DNA from 2 places in the Streptococcus sp. BS35b genome. Region 1 is predicted to be linked to the other one. Evidence: predicted binding sites of a transcription regulator. Region 1 holds the regulator's gene; the other holds the start of a gene.
The links. Region 1 encodes Rex, which represses fermentation and respiration genes when NADH is low (regulators of the CRP and FNR family bind a similar motif). Its sites were predicted from a motif close to TTGTGAANTANTTCACAA; they were not measured.
Positions count from the first base shown of each region.

Region 2: adhE (bifunctional acetaldehyde-CoA/alcohol dehydrogenase) is a predicted target of Rex. The motif match lies at 5,388-5,405, and genes of this name have one in related genera.

Region 1 covers NZ_ALKH01000001.1:117,867-128,031, forward strand. The annotation lists gene HMPREF1149_RS02810 (GNAT family N-acetyltransferase) at 1-507, shown strand, start outside; gene pcrA (DNA helicase PcrA) at 596-2,887, shown strand; gene radC (RadC family protein) at 2,930-3,610, shown strand; gene HMPREF1149_RS02825 (gamma-glutamyl-gamma-aminobutyrate hydrolase family protein) at 3,607-4,296, opposite strand; gene HMPREF1149_RS02830 (redox-sensing transcriptional repressor Rex) at 4,312-4,953, opposite strand; gene HMPREF1149_RS02835 (DUF4649 family protein) at 5,047-5,250, opposite strand; gene HMPREF1149_RS02840 (DUF1831 domain-containing protein) at 5,257-5,604, opposite strand; gene HMPREF1149_RS02845 (cysteine desulfurase family protein) at 5,609-6,724, opposite strand; gene HMPREF1149_RS02850 (ribose-phosphate diphosphokinase) at 6,734-7,693, opposite strand; gene HMPREF1149_RS02855 (CYTH domain-containing protein) at 7,805-8,374, opposite strand; gene HMPREF1149_RS02860 (GTP pyrophosphokinase) at 8,503-9,174, shown strand; gene HMPREF1149_RS02865 (NAD kinase) at 9,158-9,976, shown strand; gene HMPREF1149_RS02870 (RluA family pseudouridine synthase) at 9,973-10,165, shown strand, end outside.
Region 2 covers NZ_ALKH01000015.1:7,128-17,292, reverse strand. The annotation lists gene HMPREF1149_RS10345 (membrane protein insertase YidC) at 1-39, shown strand, start outside; gene jag (RNA-binding cell elongation regulator Jag/EloR) at 54-1,040, shown strand; gene HMPREF1149_RS10335 (hypothetical protein) at 1,096-1,719, shown strand; gene tkt (transketolase) at 1,838-3,814, shown strand; gene yajC (preprotein translocase subunit YajC) at 3,932-4,252, shown strand; gene HMPREF1149_RS10320 (low molecular weight protein-tyrosine-phosphatase) at 4,300-4,743, shown strand; gene HMPREF1149_RS10315 (MORN repeat-containing protein) at 4,730-5,143, shown strand; gene adhE (bifunctional acetaldehyde-CoA/alcohol dehydrogenase) at 5,439-8,090, shown strand; gene HMPREF1149_RS10305 (helix-turn-helix domain-containing protein) at 8,223-9,134, shown strand; gene HMPREF1149_RS10300 (ABC transporter ATP-binding protein) at 9,310-9,993, shown strand; gene HMPREF1149_RS0102240 (ABC transporter permease) at 9,962-10,165, shown strand, end outside.

The sequences.
Region 1 (10,165 bases):
ACGATTCGAACAGTAAGGGAGTCTGATATTCCAGACCTACTTGCTATTTATGCTCCCTATGTCCTTAATACAGCCATTACATTTGAATATGAGGTGCCAAGTGTTGAAGAATTTCAAAGAAGAATCCAAAAGACCTTGCTTAAATATCCTTATCTAGTGCTAGAGGAAGAAGGCAAAATTTTGGGATATGCCTATGCCTCCACCTATTATGATAGGAGAGCTTATGATTGGTCAGTTGAAGTGTCAATTTACTTGCACCAAGAAGCCAAAGGTCGAGGGTTAGGGAGTCTACTCTATGACTGTCTGGAGGAAGAATTAGTGTCAAGGGGTTACTTACGCTTCTTAGCTTGTATCGCTTTGCCAAATGATAGGAGCATTTCTCTTCACCGAAAGAGGGGCTATGAACAAGTAGCTCATTTCCCTAAGATAGGTTATAAGTTTGGAAAATGGCATGATATCGTTTGGATGCAAAAGTCATTGACTCCTCCTGATGATATGAAAGAGTAGAATTCCACACGCAACCAGTCTAGCTAAAGATATTTTCCCTAATTTCTGATATAATAGAAACATTGACTTCAAGAGTAAGGAAGAGAAAATGAACGCATTATTGAATGGAATGAATGACCGTCAGGCTGAGGCGGTGCAAATGACAGAAGGGCCCTTGTTAATCATGGCGGGGGCTGGTTCTGGGAAGACCCGAGTTTTGACCCACCGTATTGCTTATTTGATTGATGAAAAGATGGTCAATCCTTGGAATATCTTGGCCATTACCTTTACCAATAAGGCGGCGCGTGAGATGAAGGAGCGCGCCTATGGCCTCAATCCAGCTACTCAGGACTGTTTGATTGCGACCTTTCACTCCATGTGTGTTCGTATTCTACGTCGTGATGCGGATCATATTGGCTACAATAGGAACTTCACTATTGTAGATCCAGGAGAGCAGCGAACCCTCATGAAACGCATTCTCAAGCAATTAAACTTGGATCCTAAAAAATGGAATGAACGGACTATTTTGGGAACCATTTCCAATGCTAAGAATGACCTAATTGATGATGTGGCTTATGCTGCTCAAGCTGGTGATATGTATACGCAAATCGTGGCTCAATGTTATACAGCCTATCAGAAAGAGCTTCGTCAGTCTGAGTCGGTTGACTTTGATGATTTGATTATGCTGACCTTGCGTCTTTTTGATCAAAATCCTGATGTTTTGACCTACTACCAGCAAAAATTCCAATATATCCACGTTGATGAGTACCAAGATACCAACCATGCCCAGTATCAATTGGTCAAACTCTTGGCTTCACGCTTTAAAAACATCTGCGTGGTCGGTGATGCAGACCAATCTATCTATGGTTGGCGTGGGGCTGATATGCAGAATATCTTGGATTTTGAGAAAGATTATCCTAAAGCCAAGGTCGTTTTGTTGGAGGAGAATTACCGCTCAACCAAAACCATTCTCCAAGCTGCCAACGACGTCATCAAAAACAATAAAAATCGTCGTCCTAAGAATCTCTGGACCCAGAATGCGGATGGAGAGCAGATTATTTACTATCGTGCAAATGACGAACTGGATGAAGCTGTTTTTGTAGCCAAAACCATCGATGAACTTGGTCGTACTCAAAACTTCCTCCACAAAGACTTTGCAGTTCTCTATCGAACTAACGCCCAGTCTCGTACCATTGAGGAAGCCCTGCTCAAGTCCAATATTCCTTATACTATGGTTGGCGGAACCAAGTTCTACAGTCGTAAGGAAATCCGAGATATTATCGCTTATCTTAACCTCATTGCCAATTTGAGTGATAATATCAGTTTTGAGCGTATTATCAACGAGCCTAAACGTGGAATTGGGCCAGGTACTGTTGAGAAAATTCGCGACTTTGCCAATATGCAAGAGATGTCTATGCTGGATGCTTCAGCTAATATCATGCTGTCTGGCATCAAAGGAAAAGTAGCCCAGTCTATCTGGGATTTTGCCAATATGATTCTGGATTTGCGGGAGCAACTGGATCAATTAACCATCACCGAGCTGGTGGAGGCTGTTCTAGAAAAAACAGGTTATGTCGATATTCTTAATGCTCAAGCAACCTTGGAAAGTAAGGCGCGGGTTGAAAATATCGAGGAATTTCTATCTGTTACCAAGAATTTTGACGACAATCCTGATAGTCAAGAAGAGGAAACAGGTTTGGACAAACTCAGTCGTTTCTTGAATGACCTTGCCCTGATTGCGGATACGGATTCAGGCAGTCAGGAGACATCAGAAGTGACCTTAATGACCTTGCACGCAGCTAAGGGACTTGAGTTCCCAGTTGTCTTTATCATTGGGATGGAGGAAAATGTCTTTCCACTTAGCCGTGCAGCTGAGGATCCTGATGAACTGGAAGAAGAACGCCGTTTGGCCTATGTAGGAATTACGCGTGCGGAGAAAATTCTCTATCTGACCAATGCCAACTCACGCTTGCTTTTTGGTCGTACTAGCTACAATCGTCCAACTCGTTTTATCAATGAAATCAGTTCGGATTTGCTTGAGTATCAAGGTTTGGCCCGTCCAGCGAATACTAGCTTTAAAGCCTCTTATAGCAGTGGTGGGATTGCTTTCGGTCAAGGTATGAGTTTGGCTCAAGCGCTTCAAGAACGGAAACGCAATGCTGCACCAAGCTCTATCCAGTCAAGTGGTCTTCTGTTTGGACAGTTTACATCCGGAAATAAAAAAGATTCAAGCGATACCAACTGGTCTATTGGAGATATTGCACTTCACAAGAAATGGGGAGAGGGTACTGTTCTGGAAGTCTCTGGTAGCGGTGATACTCAGGAATTGAAAATCAATTTCCCAGAAGTCGGTCTGAAAAAACTCTTAGCTAGTGTAGCCCCAATTGAGAAAAAAATCTAATTTTCCATCCTTCTCACGAATAATAAAGTGAGGAGGATTTTTATGTACAGTATTTCATTCCAAGAAGATTCACTCTTGCCTAGAGAAAGACTAGTTAAAGAAGGAGTAGAGGCTCTGAGCAATCAAGAATTACTAGCTATTCTGCTCAGAACTGGAACTCGTCAGGCCAATGTTTTTGAAATTGCTCAGAAAGTCTTGAATAGTCTGACCAGTCTAACCGATTTGAAAAAAATGACCCTGCAGGAATTGCAGAGTTTGTCTGGTATTGGACGGATTAAGGCCATTGAATTACAAGCGGTGATTGAACTAGGGCATCGTATTCACAAACACGAAACTCTTGAGATGGAAAGTATTCTCAGCAGTCAAAAGCTAGCCAAGAAAATGCAACAGGAACTTGGCGACAAAAAACAAGAGCACCTAGTGGCGCTCTATCTCAATACTCAAAATCAAATCATCCATCAGCAAACTATTTTTATCGGATCTGCGACACGCAGCATTGCTGAACCACGGGAAATTCTTCACTATGCTTTGAAGCATATGGCTACCTCAGTGATTCTCGTTCACAATCATCCATCTGGTGCCGTATCTCCTAGTCGAAATGATGACCATGTCACTAAGCTAGTCAAGGAAGCCTGCGAACTGATGGGGATCGTTTTCTTGGACCACCTGATTGTCTCGCACTCGGATTACTTTAGTTACCGTGAAAAGACGGATCTAATCTAGAGTTCGTTAACAACATAGTCAAATAGCGTTTTATCTTTGGGGCGATTTTCAAATAGAAATTCTGGATGCCATTGGACACCAAGGTAAGGAAAGCCATCCGTAGTTGTCACTGCCTCAATGATTCCATCTTTAGGATCATGTGCTACAACCTTAAGATTAGGAGCTAGATCTTTAATACTCTGGTGGTGGAAGGAGTTGATATGAGAGATTTCTCCATAGATTTCTCGGAGAATTGTATCAGGTTCCGTTACGAGGCGTTGTGTTGTGTATTCGGCTGAACAGTCCTGCCAATGATCCTCTATATCTTGGTGAAGCGTACCTCCCATAGCGACATTGAAAAGCTGAGTACCACGGCAAACAGAGAAAATTGGTTTCTTCTGTTTAATCGCTTCTCTGATAAGGGCTAATTCAAAAATATCTCTTTGAAGATGGTAGTCATCGCTGTCAATGGTTTTAGGCTCACCATAGTATTTTGGATCAACATTTTGCCCACCCGTTAGGATGAGCTTATCAATGATACTGATGTAATAGGCAGCCATTTCTTGATCACCAATCGGTAGGATGATTGGAATTCCGCCAGCGTCCTTGACTCCTTCAACAAAGCCCTTTGCTGCATAGCTCATCATGATGTCATCATCTGGATGAGCTTTTTCATTTCCTGTAATCCCAATAACTGGTTTTTTCATAAATGCTTTCGCTTTCTAATCCTCTTTACGCATAAAATAGAGGAGGGTTTGGAGTTCGCTTGTCAAATCGACATACTGAACAACCACATCTTTTGGAAGGTGAAGGTGAACAGGGGAAAAACTGAGAATACCTTTTATACCTGCATCGACCAAAAGATTGGCAACTTCTTGTGATTTAACACTTGGAACAGTTAGGATAGCAGTTTTAACATCTGCTTCTTTGATTTTTTCTTTAATTTGAGAGATACCATAGATTGGAATTCCATCAGGTGTTTGGGTTCCGACTTCTGGATGGTCATCTAGGTCAAATGCCATGATGATTTTCATCTTGTTACGCTCATGGAAGCGATAGTGGAGAAGGGCATGCCCCATATTTCCAATCCCAACCAGCATAACATTCGTAATTGAGTTATCATTTAGGAGGTCAGCAAAAAAAGTCATCAGTTTTTTAACATCATAACCAAAACCACGACGACCTAGTTCGCCAAAATAGGAAAAATCACGACGAACAGTCGCAGAGTCGATACCGATAGCCTCTGCAATTTGCTTGGAATTGGCACGTTCGATTTTTTCTGCATGAAATCTCTTGAAAATTCGATAGTAGAGAGAGAGTCTTTTTGCTGTTGCTTTTGGAATAGCAGACTGTTTATCTTTCACAAAACCACAACCTTTCTATTCTTCTATTTTATAGAAACATTGTGAAAAAATCAACAAAAACAAGAAAAAACTAAGAAAATCTTAGTTTTAGTCTTAAAAATTAGCTTGTGATAGAAAACGGTAGAGATCTCCGACCAATCCTTGATAGATAACTTTATCATCAAAGGTTAATGAGGTAACTAGGAATGTATCTGGAAGAGTTACACAACCTGATAGAGATAACATAAGCTCTTCGTAATCCTTATATTCAAGTGTACGTTCTACGTGATAGTTATCTTGGTAGGTAAGTCGATACATAGCCATTTATCTTTCTTCTTTTGTGAAGATTCCGCGTTCTACAAGGCTGTCCATGAGGAAGTAGAATTTCTCCTGATGAATGTGGTGGTCTTCTGATTTAAAGATATTCACCAAACGAAGGCCAGATTTGTCAGTGATGTTGAGTTTAGCACCTGTAAGGTCTTTGTTGATGATGATTTTTAGCTTGAAACCTTCACCGCTGTTGGGTACTTTTTCAAGTAGACGAGTCAGTTCGAAGTTTCCAACTTTTGTTTCAAAGAAAGTATTATCTTTCAGTGTGAACTTTTTGACAGTTGGGCTAAGTGTGTAGTCGTAGCGGCAGTTTTGTAGTTTAATGGTTTTTTCGAATGCCATTAGATTAATCTCCAATAATATTTTTTAAGGTTTGTGCGAGTTGTTTCAGTTCTTCTTCGGTGTTAAGAGGAGAGAGACTGATACGGATAGATTCTTTCAAACGATGCGAATCTGGTCCATAAAATGCTTCAAGTACATGACTGGTTTGCACAATACCAGCAGTACAAGCTGAACCGGTAGAAATTGAAATTCCTTCAAGATCTAACCGTAGCAAGAGCAAATCATTTTTTTGGCCAGGAAAGCCAATGTTGACAACATAAGGTAGTTGGTGGTTGCATTCATTGAGATAGTAGTCTAAATCAGCAATTTCTTCTAAAAAAGCAGATTTGAGTGCGCTTAGTTTTTGGTAATGCTTAGCTTGGTCATTTAAATCCTCTTTGAGAGCAGCGACCATACCTACAATGGCAGCAAGATTTTCTGTTCCAGCCCGTTTCTTTTGTTCTTGGTCCCCACCGTGAAGATAGGAATCAAAGTCCGCGGAAGAAGCATAAAGAAAGCCGATTCCCTTTGGTCCATGGAATTTGTGGGCAGAAGCACTGAGGAAATCAATTCCCAATTCCTCAGGATGGATAGGAACTTTTCCGATAGCTTGAACAGCATCTACATGATAAGCCGCAGGATGCTCTTTTAAAACACGTCCAATCTCAGCGATAGGTAAGAGACTGCCCGTTTCATTATTAGCATACATAGTGGAAACGAGAATAGTATCGTCACGTAAGGCCTCTTGAATTTGCTGGGCAGTAATTTCTTGATTTACCGGTTTGATGATGGTTGCTTCAAAGCCAAAATGTTGCACCAGATAATTGATAGTCTCAAGCACAGAATGGTGCTCAATAGCTGTCGTAATGATATGTTTTCCACGATTTTGATGACGGAGACAATAGCCGATAATAGCAGTATTGTTACTTTCTGTACCGCCAGACGTGAAAAAGATATGTTGAGGTTTTGTTCCTAGTAAGAGGGCTAAGTCTTGACGAGCTTCTCGCAAGAGTTTGCCAGCCTGCCGACCATGACTATGAATACTAGAAGGATTACCATGAGTTTCTTGCATGACCTTGGTCATTTCAGAAATAGCTACTGCTGACATAGGAGTCGTAGCAGCATTGTCCAAATAAATCAAAGAATCACCTTATTTCTTTTTGTTGTAAGCAAAGAGCGGGCTGACTGGTTTTCTTTCATGGATGCGGACGATAGCATCACCAATTAATTCGCTAGCGGTAATGTAACATACATTTTCTGGAGTTCTTTCTTTGGTTGCTACCGAGTCTGTCACGAGGATTTCTTTGATGTTTGTAGCATCAAGGAGGTCTGCTGCACCTTCAACAAATAAACCGTGACTGGATACTGCATAAATCTCAGTTGCACCTTCACGTTCAACGATTTTGGCTGCTTCAGAGAAAGTACGACCAGTATTTAGGATATCGTCAATCAAGATAGCCTTTTTGCCTTCAACATCCCCAATGATATAGCCTTCGTTACGATCAGAATCATCTTGCGCGTAGTCAATGATAGCGATAGGAGCATCAAGGTATTCAGCCAAACTACGAGCACGTTTAACACCAGAGTTCTTTGGACTAACAACAACAACATCAGAGCCAAGAAGTCCTTTATCACAGTAGTGCTTAGCAAATAGAGGAACAGTATAAAGATTATCTACAGGAATATCAAAGAAACCTTGGACCTGAACAGCGTGGAGGTCCAGCGTTAGAACACGGCTTACACCAGCTTTGACAAGCATATTGGCAACTAGTTTTGCAGTGAGGGGTTCGCGAGAAGAAGCGATACGATCCTGACGCGCATAACCAAAGTAAGGAAGGACAACGTTGATACTATGAGCACTTGCACGTACACAAGCGTCAACCATGATTAACAACTCCATCAAGTGGTTGCTAACAGGGTAGCTGGTTGACTGGATGATGTAGACATCGTAACCACGGACACTTTCTTCAATGTTGACCTGGATTTCGCCGTCAGAAAATTGTCGAGAGGATAATTTCCCGAGAGGTACACCAACTGTATCCGCAATCTTTTGAGCGATTTCATGGTTAGAGTTTAGGGTGAAAAGTTTCATGTTGTTTCTATCTGACATTATAGACCGTCCTCTGTAAACTTTGCGAATCTTCTTTGAGAAAGCTTTGTTTTCCAAAGCCAGATTCTTTTATTTTTATCTTTTCTATTTTACCAAAAAAAGGAGATTATTTCAGCTTTTTTTCATGCTTTTAATAAAACGAATTAATTTTGAAGGAGCTTTCTGATAGGTTATCTGATTTTCATCTAAAAATCTCTTAAAATCAGCTTTCCCTTTTTCATGGTCGGTGACTTCAAGCTCGAGTTCATAGTCCGTCTGGTCAAAGTATCGACTTTCATCTAAGGCCATTAAGCCAATCTCAGTTTTCATTTCATAACGAAGGGTGGAAAGGCAGCCTAGAACAAGCCAGTCATGGCTTTCGATGTCAATCTTAGCGAGCTTCTCTAGAACGAGCCCTTGAGGTAGTTTTTGTTTTCCTAGGTAAGATTCAGCTTCTGGAAGAGTTAGTTTCTGGTTGTATTCCATATTTCCTACAGTTTGAGGCACTTTTAAGGTCAATTCCGCCCAATCTGAAAAGGTGCGAATGCGCATGGCAACCTTCTTTTCACGCAATTGGAAATCTGGCGTGTCAATGTAGTAGTTCTTCTGAAGAACGGGTTGGATATGGGAAAACTGTTTTTTTAGATGATCATATTCCTCTTTTTTCAGAAGTGTTTTCAATTCTATTTCTAAATGTTTCATTTTTTCAACCTTTTCTATATCTTTGAAAGCGATTTATGGTATAATGGACAATGTATTTATTGTATACGAATGTATTGAAAAAATCAAAGATTTTCGACAGAGCAATCAAACATTACAAGGGAGAGAGTATGACCATAGAATGGGAAGAATTTTTAGATCCTTACATTCAGGCTGTTGGTGAATTGAAGATTAAACTTCGAGGAATTCGCAAACAGTATCGTAAGCAAAACAAGCATTCTCCGATTGAGTTTGTAACGGGTCGTGTCAAACCGATTGAAAGCATCAAAGAAAAGATGGCTCGTCGAGGAATTACATATGCAAGTCTGGAACATGATCTGCAAGACATTGCTGGTTTACGTGTCATGGTTCAGTTTGTTGATGATGTGGAAGAAGTTGTTGCAATTCTACGTAAACGCCAAGATATGAGAGTCGTTCAGGAACGAGATTATATTACTCATCGTAAGGCTTCGGGTTATCGTTCTTATCACGTGGTTGTCGAGTACACGGTTGATACGATCAACGGGGCGAAGACGATTTTGGCGGAGATTCAAATACGGACTTTAGCCATGAATTTCTGGGCTACGATTGAACACTCGCTCAATTATAAATATCAGGGCGATTTTCCAGAAGAAATCAGGAAAAGACTGGAAATCACGGCCAAAATAGCCTATCAACTGGATGAAGAAATGGGTAAGATTCGTGACGATATCCAGGAAGCGCAGGCTCTCTTTGATCCATTGAGCAGAAAACTAAACGATGGTGTAGGAAATAGTGACGATACAGATGAAGAATACAGGTAAACGAGTTGACCTCATAGCAAATAGAAAGCCACAAAGTCAGAAGGTCTTGCATGAGCTGAGGGAAAAACTCAAGAAACAACATTTTATACTGAACGATACCAATCCCGACATCGTCATTTCGATTGGTGGTGACGGGATGCTTTTGTCTGCCTTTCACAAGTATGAGAATCAGTTAGACAAAGTTCGATTTGTAGGTGTTCATACAGGGCATTTGGGATTTTACACAGATTATCGTGATTTTGAGCTGGATCAGTTGGTGACCAATCTTCTGCTAGACACTGGTGCCAAAGTTTCCTATCCTGTTTTGAATGTCAAGGTAACGCTTGAAAATGGAGAGGTGAAAATCTTCCGTGCTTTAAATGAAGCGAGTATCCGTCGATCAGACCGGACCATGGTGGCAGATATCATCATTAACCATGTTCCGTTCGAGAGATTTCGTGGAGATGGAGTGACTGTTTCAACGCCGACGGGAAGTACTGCCTACAACAAGTCCTTGGGTGGAGCTGTCTTGCATCCGACCATTGAAGCCTTGCAGTTGACGGAGATAGCGAGTCTTAACAACCGAGTCTATCGCACTTTGGGCTCATCAATCATTATTCCCAAAAAAGATAAGATTGAACTCTTACCGACACGCAATGATTACCATACGATATCAGTCGATAACAGCGTCTATTCATTCCGTAATATAGAACGAATTGAGTATCAAATCGACCATCACAAGATTCACTTCGTAGCGACTCCAAGTCACACTAGTTTCTGGAATCGTGTCAAAGATGCCTTCATCGGCGAGGTGGATGAATGAGGTTCGAATTTACCGCAGATGAGCACGTCAAAGTCAAAACTTTCCTCAAGAAACATGAGGTTTCCAAGGGACTTTTGGCTAAGATTAAGTTTCGAGGTGGGGCTATTCTGGTCAATGGCCAACCTCAAAATGCGACTTATCTCTTAGATATTGGAGACAGGGTGACTATTGATATTCCTGCAGAGGAAG
Region 2 (10,165 bases), on a different contig from region 1:
AGAAGAGCCTTGAAAAAAGTACAGAAAAAGAAAAAATAAGGAGGAATCTTGTAATGGTATTATTTACAGGTTCAACGGTTGAAGAGGCAATCCAAAAAGGATTGAAAGAATTAGACATTCCAAGAATGAAGGCCCACATCAAGGTTGTTTCGAAAGAGAAAAAAGGGTTCTTAGGCTTGTTTGGTAAGAAGCCAGCTCAAGTTGATATCGAAGCGATTAGTGAAACGACAGTGATCAAAGCCAATCAGCAGGCTATTAAAGGGGTTCCAAAAGAAGTCAATGAAAAGAATGAACCAGTAAAGAGCGTCAGCGAAGCAACAGTTGATTTGGGGCATGTAGTGGAAGCCATCAAGAAGATTGAAGAAGAAGGTCAAGGTGTCTCTGAAGAGGTCAAGGCTGAAATCCTGAAAAATGAAAAGCATGCCAGCACAATTTTGGAAGAAACAGGCCATATTTCAATTTTAAATGAATTGGAATTAGAAAATACTACCGAGAAAGTGGAATCTGCTCCGGAAAAAGAAACTGAAACGCAGGAAGCAGCAAGCCAATCGTTGGAAGACTTGGGCTTAAAAGTAGAGCCAAGTTATGATATCGAACAAGTGGCAGCTGAAGTAGCGAGCTACGTTCAAACCATTGTAGATGATATGGATGTTGAAGGGACGATTTCGAGCGACTACAATCGCCGTACCATTAATCTTCAAATTGACACTAACGAACCAGGTCGTATTATCGGCTACCACGGAAAAGTCTTGAAAGCTCTTCAACTATTAGCGCAAAATTACCTTTATAATCGCTATTCAAGAACCTTCTACATCACAATCAATGTCAATGATTACGTTGAACACCGTGCAGAAGTCTTGCAAACCTACGCTCAAAAATTGGCGACTCGCGTTTTAGAAGAAGGGCGTAGCCAACAAACTGATCCAATGTCAAATAGCGAACGCAAGATTATCCATCGTATTATTTCACGCATGGATGGCGTGACGAGTTACTCTGAGGGTGATGAGCCAAATCGCTATGTTGTCGTAGATGCAGAATAAGCAAAGCAAAATCAGGTTCATCCTGATTTTTTGCTAGGAAAGGAAAGATTCAGATATGCTGAAAGCAGTTAGAGAATACCTATCATTTGCAGGGGTCCAGTACCGCAATCCTGATAAAGCTGGTGATGAAAGAGAAAAGATGTTGACCTTGCGGCAAAAAGGCCAAGAGGCTCGGAAGTCTTTTACAGAACTGGCCAAAACCTTTCAAGCTAATCATCCAGAATGGCAACTGCAACAGACTAGTCAGTGGATGAACCAAGCGCAACGCTTGCGCCCGCATTTCTGGGCCTATCTTCAGAGAGACGGACAAGTGACAGAACCTATGATGGCTCTTCGTTTGTATGGAACACCTACTGATTATGGGATTTCTTTGGAAGTCAGTTTCATCGAGCGTAAGAAAGACGAGCAGACCTTAGGCAAGCAAGCCAAGGTTTTAGAGCTTCCAGCGGTAGAAGGAATTTATTATCTGGTCTATTCAAATGGGGAAAGTCATAAGATGGAGGCTAATGAAGAAAATCGTCGTACTTTATGCGAGAAGGTGAGAAGTCAGGAAGTCCGAAAAGTGTTGGTCAAGTCAGATGTTTCCCTCATTGAAAATCAGTCAGTAGAAGCGATATTGGAGAAGCTAGAAGACGCTTATACTCGCTTGCTTCCGTACTATGAAGTGACGAGGGAATAGACAAATCAAACGGGTTAGATGAACGCAAATTGTTTTATTGCTATTCTATGCATTTTTTCATATAATAGTAAAATAGGATGTGTGGTTCATTAATCACCTCAAAGAGAAAGGAAATTCTATGTCAAATCTATCTGTTAATGCAATTCGTTTTCTAGGTATTGACGCCATCAACAAAGCAAACTCAGGTCACCCAGGGGTGGTTATGGGGGCTGCTCCAATGGCCTATAGCCTCTTTACAAAACAACTTCGTATCAATCCAGCCCAACCAAATTGGATTAACCGCGACCGCTTTATTCTTTCAGCAGGACACGGATCTATGCTTCTCTATGCCCTTCTTCACCTTTCTGGTTTTGAAGATGTCAGCATGGATGAAATCAAGAGCTTCCGCCAATGGGGTTCCAAAACACCTGGTCACCCAGAATTTGGCCACACTGCAGGGGTTGACGCTACAACCGGTCCTCTAGGACAAGGGATTTCTACTGCCACTGGTTTTGCCCAAGCAGAACGTTTCCTTGCGGCGAAGTATAACCGTGAAGGCTTCAATATCTTTGACCACTATACTTACGTTATCTGCGGAGACGGAGACTTGATGGAAGGTGTCTCAAGTGAGGCGGCTTCATACGCAGGCCTGCAAAAACTTGACAAGTTGGTGGTTCTTTATGATTCAAACGACATCAACTTGGATGGTGAGACCAAGGATTCCTTTACAGAAAGTGTTCGTGATCGCTACAATGCCTACGGCTGGCATACAGCCTTGGTTGAAGATGGAACAGACTTGGAAGCAATCCATGCTGCTATCGAAACAGCTAAAGCTTCAGGAAAGCCATCTTTGATTGAAGTGAAGACTGTTATTGGATACGGTTCTCCAAACAAACAAGGAACCAATGCTGTACACGGTGCTCCTCTTGGTGCAGACGAAACTGCAGCAACTCGTCAAGCCCTCGGTTGGGACTATGAACCATTTGAAATCCCAGCTGAAGTATATGCTGATTTCAAGGAAAATGTTGCAGACCGTGGTGCATCAGCCTATGAAGCATGGACAAAACTAGTTGCTGACTATAAAGAAGCGTATCCAGAACTGGCTGCAGAAGTAGAAGCTATTATCGACGGACGTGATCCAGTTAAAGTGACTCCAGCAGACTTCCCAGCCTTAGAAAATGGTTTCTCTCAAGCAACTCGTAATTCAAGTCAAGATGCTTTGAACGTTGTCGCTGCCAAGTTGCCAACTTTCCTAGGTGGATCAGCTGACCTCGCTCACTCAAACATGACTTACATCAAAACGGATGGACTTCAAGACGATGCTAATCGCTTGAACCGTAACATTCAGTTTGGTGTTCGTGAATTTGCAATGGGAACGATCTTGAACGGGATGGCCCTTCATGGTGGACTTCGTGTATACGGTGGTACTTTCTTCGTCTTTTCTGACTATGTGAAAGCAGCTGTTCGCTTGTCAGCCTTGCAAGGACTTCCTGTGACTTATGTTTTTACCCACGATTCGATCGCAGTTGGTGAAGATGGTCCAACTCACGAACCAGTTGAACACTTAGCAGGTCTCCGTGCCATGCCAAATCTAAACGTTTTCCGCCCAGCAGATGCGCGTGAAACTCAAGCGGCTTGGTACCTTGCAGTGACAAGCGAGAAAACACCAACTGCCCTTGTCTTGACACGTCAAAACTTGACTGTCGAAGAAGGAACAGACTTTAACAAAGTTGCGAAAGGTGCCTATGTTGTCTATGAAAATGCAGCAGACTTTGATACGATCTTGATTGCAACAGGTTCTGAGGTCAATCTCGCTGTCGCAGCTGCCAAAGAATTGGCTAGCCAAGGTGCAAAAGTCCGCGTAGTCAGCATGCCATCTACAGATGTCTTTGACGCACAAGACGCAGCTTATAAGGAAGAAATCCTTCCAAATGCAGTTCGCCGTCGTGTTGCAGTCGAAATGGGTGCAACTCAAAACTGGTACAAATATGTTGGTCTTGATGGTGCAGTTCTCGGTATTGATACCTTTGGAGCATCTGCCCCAGCACCAAAAGTATTGGCAGAGTACGGATTTACGGTAGAAAATCTAGTCAAAGTCGTTCAAAACTTGAAATAATTGCAGAAATCAGAGTGAAAGCTCTGATTTTTTATAACCATAAAAACAAGGTACAACCTTGTAAAAGTAGCTGAAATTTGATATAGTAGTCCTATGTAAAAGACAAAGGAGAAAACAATGAATCCAAATATTACTTTTTTAATCATGCTTGTAGGTATGATGGCCTTGATGTTCTTTATGCAACGTTCTCAAAAGAAACAAGCTCAAAAGCGTATGGAAAGCTTAAATAAACTTCAAAAAGGCTATGAAGTTATTACAATTGGCGGCCTTTACGGAACAGTGGATGAAGTAGACACTGAGAAGAGAACAATCGTACTTGATGTAGATGGCGTTTATTTGACTTTTGAATTGGCTGCTATCAAGACAGTGTTGCCACTCAAAGAAGCTGTGACACCAGAAGGAACAGTTGTTGACGAAGGCGGAGCAATCGAAGAATAAAACGGGACCTGTCACTCCCGTTTTTCTATGAAGTAAGAGGAAAAGGGATGAGAAAAATAGTATTTGTGTGCTTAGGAAACATCTGCCGTAGCCCCATGGCAGAGTTTGTAATGAAATCCATGACGAGCGATTACCAGGTTGAGAGTCGTGCGACTTCATCTTGGGAACATGGCAATCCGATTCATAAGGGAACGCAGGGGATTTTCCGGCAGTATCAGATTCCTTATGACAAAGACAAAACATCACTCCAGATTCGTAGAGAAGATTTTGAATCGTTTGATTACATTATCGGTATGGATGCTTCAAACGTTTCAGATCTGCGTCAAATGTGTCCTCAGGAATTGCAGTATAAGATCTACCCTTTTGCATCTGAAAGTGTTCCAGATCCTTGGTATACAGGAGATTTTGAGGAAACCTATGCTCGCATCACAAGTGGATGTCAAAGCTGGCTAGATCGATTAGAAAATGAGAGTGACAATGGAAAAGCTTAAACAAATCTATGAAAAGTATAGAGTTTACCTAACTCGCCCTAGGCTAGAGTTCATTGCAGTAGTCGTAATTGCACTCTGTGCCCTTTCAGTATTTCTACTAAATACACCTAAAAAGGGTGCCCTGACACTTGATGGCGGTGCCCTTGTTTATGATGGTACCCTGGTACGAGGAAAAATGAATGGCCAAGGAACTCTGACCTTTGAAAATGGAGACCAATATACAGGTGATTTCAATAATGGAGCCTTTAATGGAAAAGGGACTTTCCAATCAAAAGATGGTTGGAAATACGAAGGTGACTTTGTAAATGGTCAGGCTGAAGGCCAAGGGAAGTTGACGACAGAGCAAGAAGTTGTTTATGAAGGAACCTTTAAACAAGGCGTTTTCCAGCAAAAACAGTAGTCTCCAAGTTAGGAGGCTATTTTTCAAAGCCGGGAAGAAAACGCTTTCTGTGCTTGGATTCGATAAATAACTATCAACTAGAAAAACTTTGTGAAATAAAAAAATTTTCTCCATAATTTCACAATCATCCAGTCGAAACGCTCTTGCGTAGCTATATTGAGAAAAAAATCACAAACTTAGAAAAATTCTTTGTGAAATACTTATGAAACTGTTTACAAAGCATAAAAAAAGAGTTATAATAAACTTGTGAAAAAATTAACAAAGGATAACATCCTTAAAGGCTATGGAGGATAATATGGCTGATAAAAAAACAGTAACACCAGAGGAAAAACAACTTGCTGCTGAAAAGCATGTCGATGGTCTCGTGAAAAAAGCCTTGGTTGCGCTTGATGAAATGCGCAAGTTGAACCAAGAGCAAGTTGACTACATCGTAGCAAAAGCGTCTGTTGCAGCACTTGACGCGCACGGTATCCTTGCACAACATGCAGTTGAAGAAACTGGTCGTGGCGTATTTGAAGATAAGGCGACAAAAAATCTATTTGCCTGTGAACACGTAGTGAACAATATGCGTGGAGTTAAAACAGCTGGAGTTATCGAAGATGATCCAATTACAGGTTTGACGAAGATTGCGGAGCCGGTCGGAGTTATTTGTGGTATCACTCCAACAACAAACCCGACTTCAACAGCAATTTTCAAATCATTGATTGCCTTGAAGACACGTAACCCAATCGTTTTCGCCTTCCACCCATCAGCTCAAGAATCTTCTGCTCATGCTGCACAAATCGTTCGTGATGCAGCCATCGCAGCCGGTGCACCTGAAAACTGTGTTCAATGGATTACAGAGCCATCTATGGAAGCAACTGGGGCACTTATGAACCACGAAGGTGTTGCGACTATCCTCGCAACTGGTGGGAATGCTATGGTTAAAGCTGCATACTCATGTGGAAAACCAGCTCTTGGGGTAGGTGCCGGAAACGTTCCTGCCTATGTAGAAAAATCTGCTGACCTTCGTCAAGCTGCTCATGACATCGTTATGTCTAAATCATTTGATAATGGGATGGTCTGTGCATCAGAACAAGCGGTTATCATTGATAAAGAAGTGTATGACGAATTTGTAGAAGAATTCAAATCATACCATACTTACTTTGTCAACAAGAAAGAAAAAGCGCTTTTGGAAGAATTCTGTTTTGGTGCAAAAGCTAACAGCAAGAACTGCGCTGGTGCAAAATTGAACCCAAACATTGTTGGTAAACCAGCAGCATGGATTGCTGAGCAAGCAGGATTCAAAGTACCAGAAGGTACAAATATCTTGGCTGCTGAATGTACAGAAGTTGGAATTAAAGAACCATTGACTCGTGAAAAATTATCACCTGTTATTGCAGTTTTGAAAGCTGAAGATACTGAAGATGGACTTAAAAAAGCTCGTCAAATGGTTGAATTTAATGGTCTAGGACACTCAGCTGCTATCCATACAAAAGACGAAGCTCTTGCAAAACGTTTCGGTACGGAAATAAAGGCAATGCGTATTATCTGGAACTCTCCATCTACCTTTGGTGGTATCGGTGATGTATACAACGCCTTCATTCCATCATTAACACTTGGATGTGGTTCATATGGACACAACTCAGTTGGTGATAACGTATCCGCTATCAACCTTCTTAACATCAAGAAAGTAGGAAAACGTAGAAATAATATGCAATGGTTTAAAGTTCCTTCAAAAATCTACTTCGAACGTAACTCAATCCAATACCTTCAAACTTGCGAAGGTATCGAACGTGTCATGATTGTTACCGATAAATCAATTGAAAAACTCGGTTTTGTACAACGCGTGATTGACCAATTGAATCTTCGTAAAAACAAAGTCACGATTCAAGTCTTCTCAGATGTTGAACCAGATCCAGATATCACAACAGTTCGTCGTGGTGTTGAAGTAATGCGTTCGTTTGAACCAGACACTATCATTGCCCTTGGTGGTGGTTCACCAATGGATGCAGCTAAAGGTATGTGGATGTTCTATGAACAGCCAGACGTTGACTTCGGTGACCTCGTTCAAAAATTCATGGATATCCGCAAACGTGCCTTCAAATTCCCATCACTTGGTAAGAAAGCACAATATATCGGTATTCCAACAACATCTGGTACAGGTTCAGAAGTAACACCGTTTGCAGTTATCTCTGACAAGGCAAACAACCGGAAATACCCAATCACTGACTACGCTTTGACACCAACCATTGCAATTGTTGACCCTGCTTTGGTAGAATCTGTTCCAGCATTTATTGCTGCTGACACAGGTATGGATGTCTTGACACACGCAACTGAAGCTTATACTTCTAACTTTGCCAATGACTATACAGATGGTATTGCTCTTCAAACCATCAAGTTAGTCTTCAAATACTTGGAAAAATCTGTAAAAACAGCTGACCCAGAAGCCCGTGAAAAGATGCATAATGCCTCTACAATGGCTGGTATGGCCTTTGCAAATGCCTTCCTTGGAATGAGTCACTCAATGGCGCATAAGATTGGTGCTGTTCACCACACCATTCACGGACGTACAAATGCTATTTTACTTCCTTATGTTATCCGTTATAATGGAACTCGTCCATCTAAAACTACAACATGGCCTAAGTACAATTACTGGAAAGCTGATGAAAAATTCCAAGATATCGCTCGTATGCTAGGTCTTCCTTGCTCAACACCAGAAGAAGCGGTTGAAGCTTATGCCAAAGCAGTTTACGATCTTGGTGAAGCAGTTGGAATCACAATGAACTTCAAAGGCTTTGGTATCGATGAAAAAACTTGGAAAGACAGCTTGCATGAGATTGCCTTACTTGCTTACGAAGATCAATGTTCACCTGCAAACCCACGCTTACCAATGGTAGCTGACATGGAAGAAATCATGGCAGATGCTTACTATGGTTATAAAGAACGTCCAGGACGTCGTAAATAATCGTTTATCAGCCTAGAGACAGGAGTTATCCTGTCTCTTTTTTGTACATTTTCTTGAAAAATGTTATAATAAGTGTATATATTTGTTTGACTATCAAAGTTTTTGTGTTGAGCCGAGGGAGAAATGTAAGAGATGAATGATTTAGGGGAAAAGGTAAGACTCCTTAGAGAGGAGAAGGGTCTTAGTCGTCCAGTTTTTTGTGGAGATGAGTCAGAGTTGTCCGTTCGTCAGTTGGTGCGCATTGAAAAGGGAGAGTTTCGTCCTACGATAAAAACACTGGAATATATTGCGGATAGGCTAGGTATTCCATCGTATGTCTTGATGCCAGACTATAAGGAATTACCGAAGCGTTATCAAGAATTAAAATACTTTCTTCATCATCATCCTGACTATGGAGACAAAGAGTTGCAGGAACGAAAGGAAAAATATTTTGATGAGATTTTTGAATGTTTTTATGATGATTTGCCACGTGATGAGAAAGTGCTAGTGGATTGTCTTCAAGCTATAGATGCAGTGAGAATGACTAGTAATTCCTTATATGGAAGTAGTGTGATTGAGGACAGTTTTCAAGACTTACTATCCAGAGATGTATACAGGGCTGAGGAATTGTTGAAATTGAGACTGTATTTCAACTGTCAGTTAATGGATGGTTTAAACGAGGGTGAGATAAAAAAGTCTGAGCATGAAACCATTCTTTGTTTTCATGACAAATTAAGTTCTCAGGTTGATAAGATAGAGTTCGATTGTTTGGACTTGCTTAGAGATTCCTTGTTAGCTTCTTTAGCTTGTATAGAAATTATGGGGCTGTTTCATTATTTTAAGAGAGCAGTTGAGACCTTAAATAAAATAGGACAGAAAACACGAGATTTTCAAAAACAACCAATTGTCTTGATGGTGGAGTGGAAATATTATATTCAGATGGATTATGAAACAGCCAAACAAAAGTATGAAGAAGCAAAAATGATGGCGAGAATGTTTGGAAATGAGAAGTTAATCGTTAGTTTAGACAATGAATGGACGGAGGATCTAGAAAGATATCGTTAAAGAGTTTATAGGAGTGACATTTCTGTCATTGGGGGAATGTCGCTTTTTTGTTACAATAAATTCGAAAAAAGAAGGAATTTTTTTGAATCTGATTCTGTTAGATTAATTTATATTAGCATTGTTTATTGTAGTTTGTATCGGTACACGATATCAGAAGTGATTAAAGGAGATTGTAATGTCCATTTTATCCATTAAAAATATTTCAAAATTTTACGTCTTGGATGGGAATAATAAAGAGCAGGCTCTAAGGAATATTAACCTACAGATTGCTGAAGGGAAAATCACTGCGATTTATGGTCCGTCAGGATGTGGAAAAACCAGTCTATTAAATATTATCAGCGGTTTAGATAGGGAGTACGAGGGAATTTTAGACTTTAAAGGAGAGTCTCTCAAGGAATTGTCAGAGGTTGAATTGACGCAATTTCGCAAAGACAACATTGGGTTTGTCTTTCAAAACTTCAATCTCATCCCCCATCAATCTGTTTTGGATAATGTTAAGTTGCCTCTCTATGTCAAAGATTTATCGGATAAAGAAATGACAAGAATAGCCCAAGAACAACTTCATAATTTAGGGATGGAGCCTTTTATGGCTAAGAATGTTAAACAGCTCTCTGGTGGACAAAAACAACGTGTAGCCATTGCGCGTGCTCTGGTAAACCAACCAGATATGATTGTAGCTGATGAACCAACTGGATCGCTCGATTCTCAATCTCAAGAGATGGTTTTAGAAGTGTTCAAAAATTTGGCCCAAGCTGGGAAAACAGTACTGATTGTTACTCATAACCCAGAGGTTACTGAATATGCAGATGTGATTATCAAAATGAAGGATGGTGAAGTCGTTGAAGAAGTCAAAAAATAAAGGGTTGTCCTTTAAAAACAAATTCAAACTTTCTTTAAGTAACTTTTTGGAAAGAAAGTGGCGTAACTTGCTGATTGCAGTAGCGACCTCGATTGGTTTTGTAGGTGTATTGATTTCGTTTGGGTTAGGAAATGCCTTAATTTCGATGATTGATGAAAATACCAACGGGGGG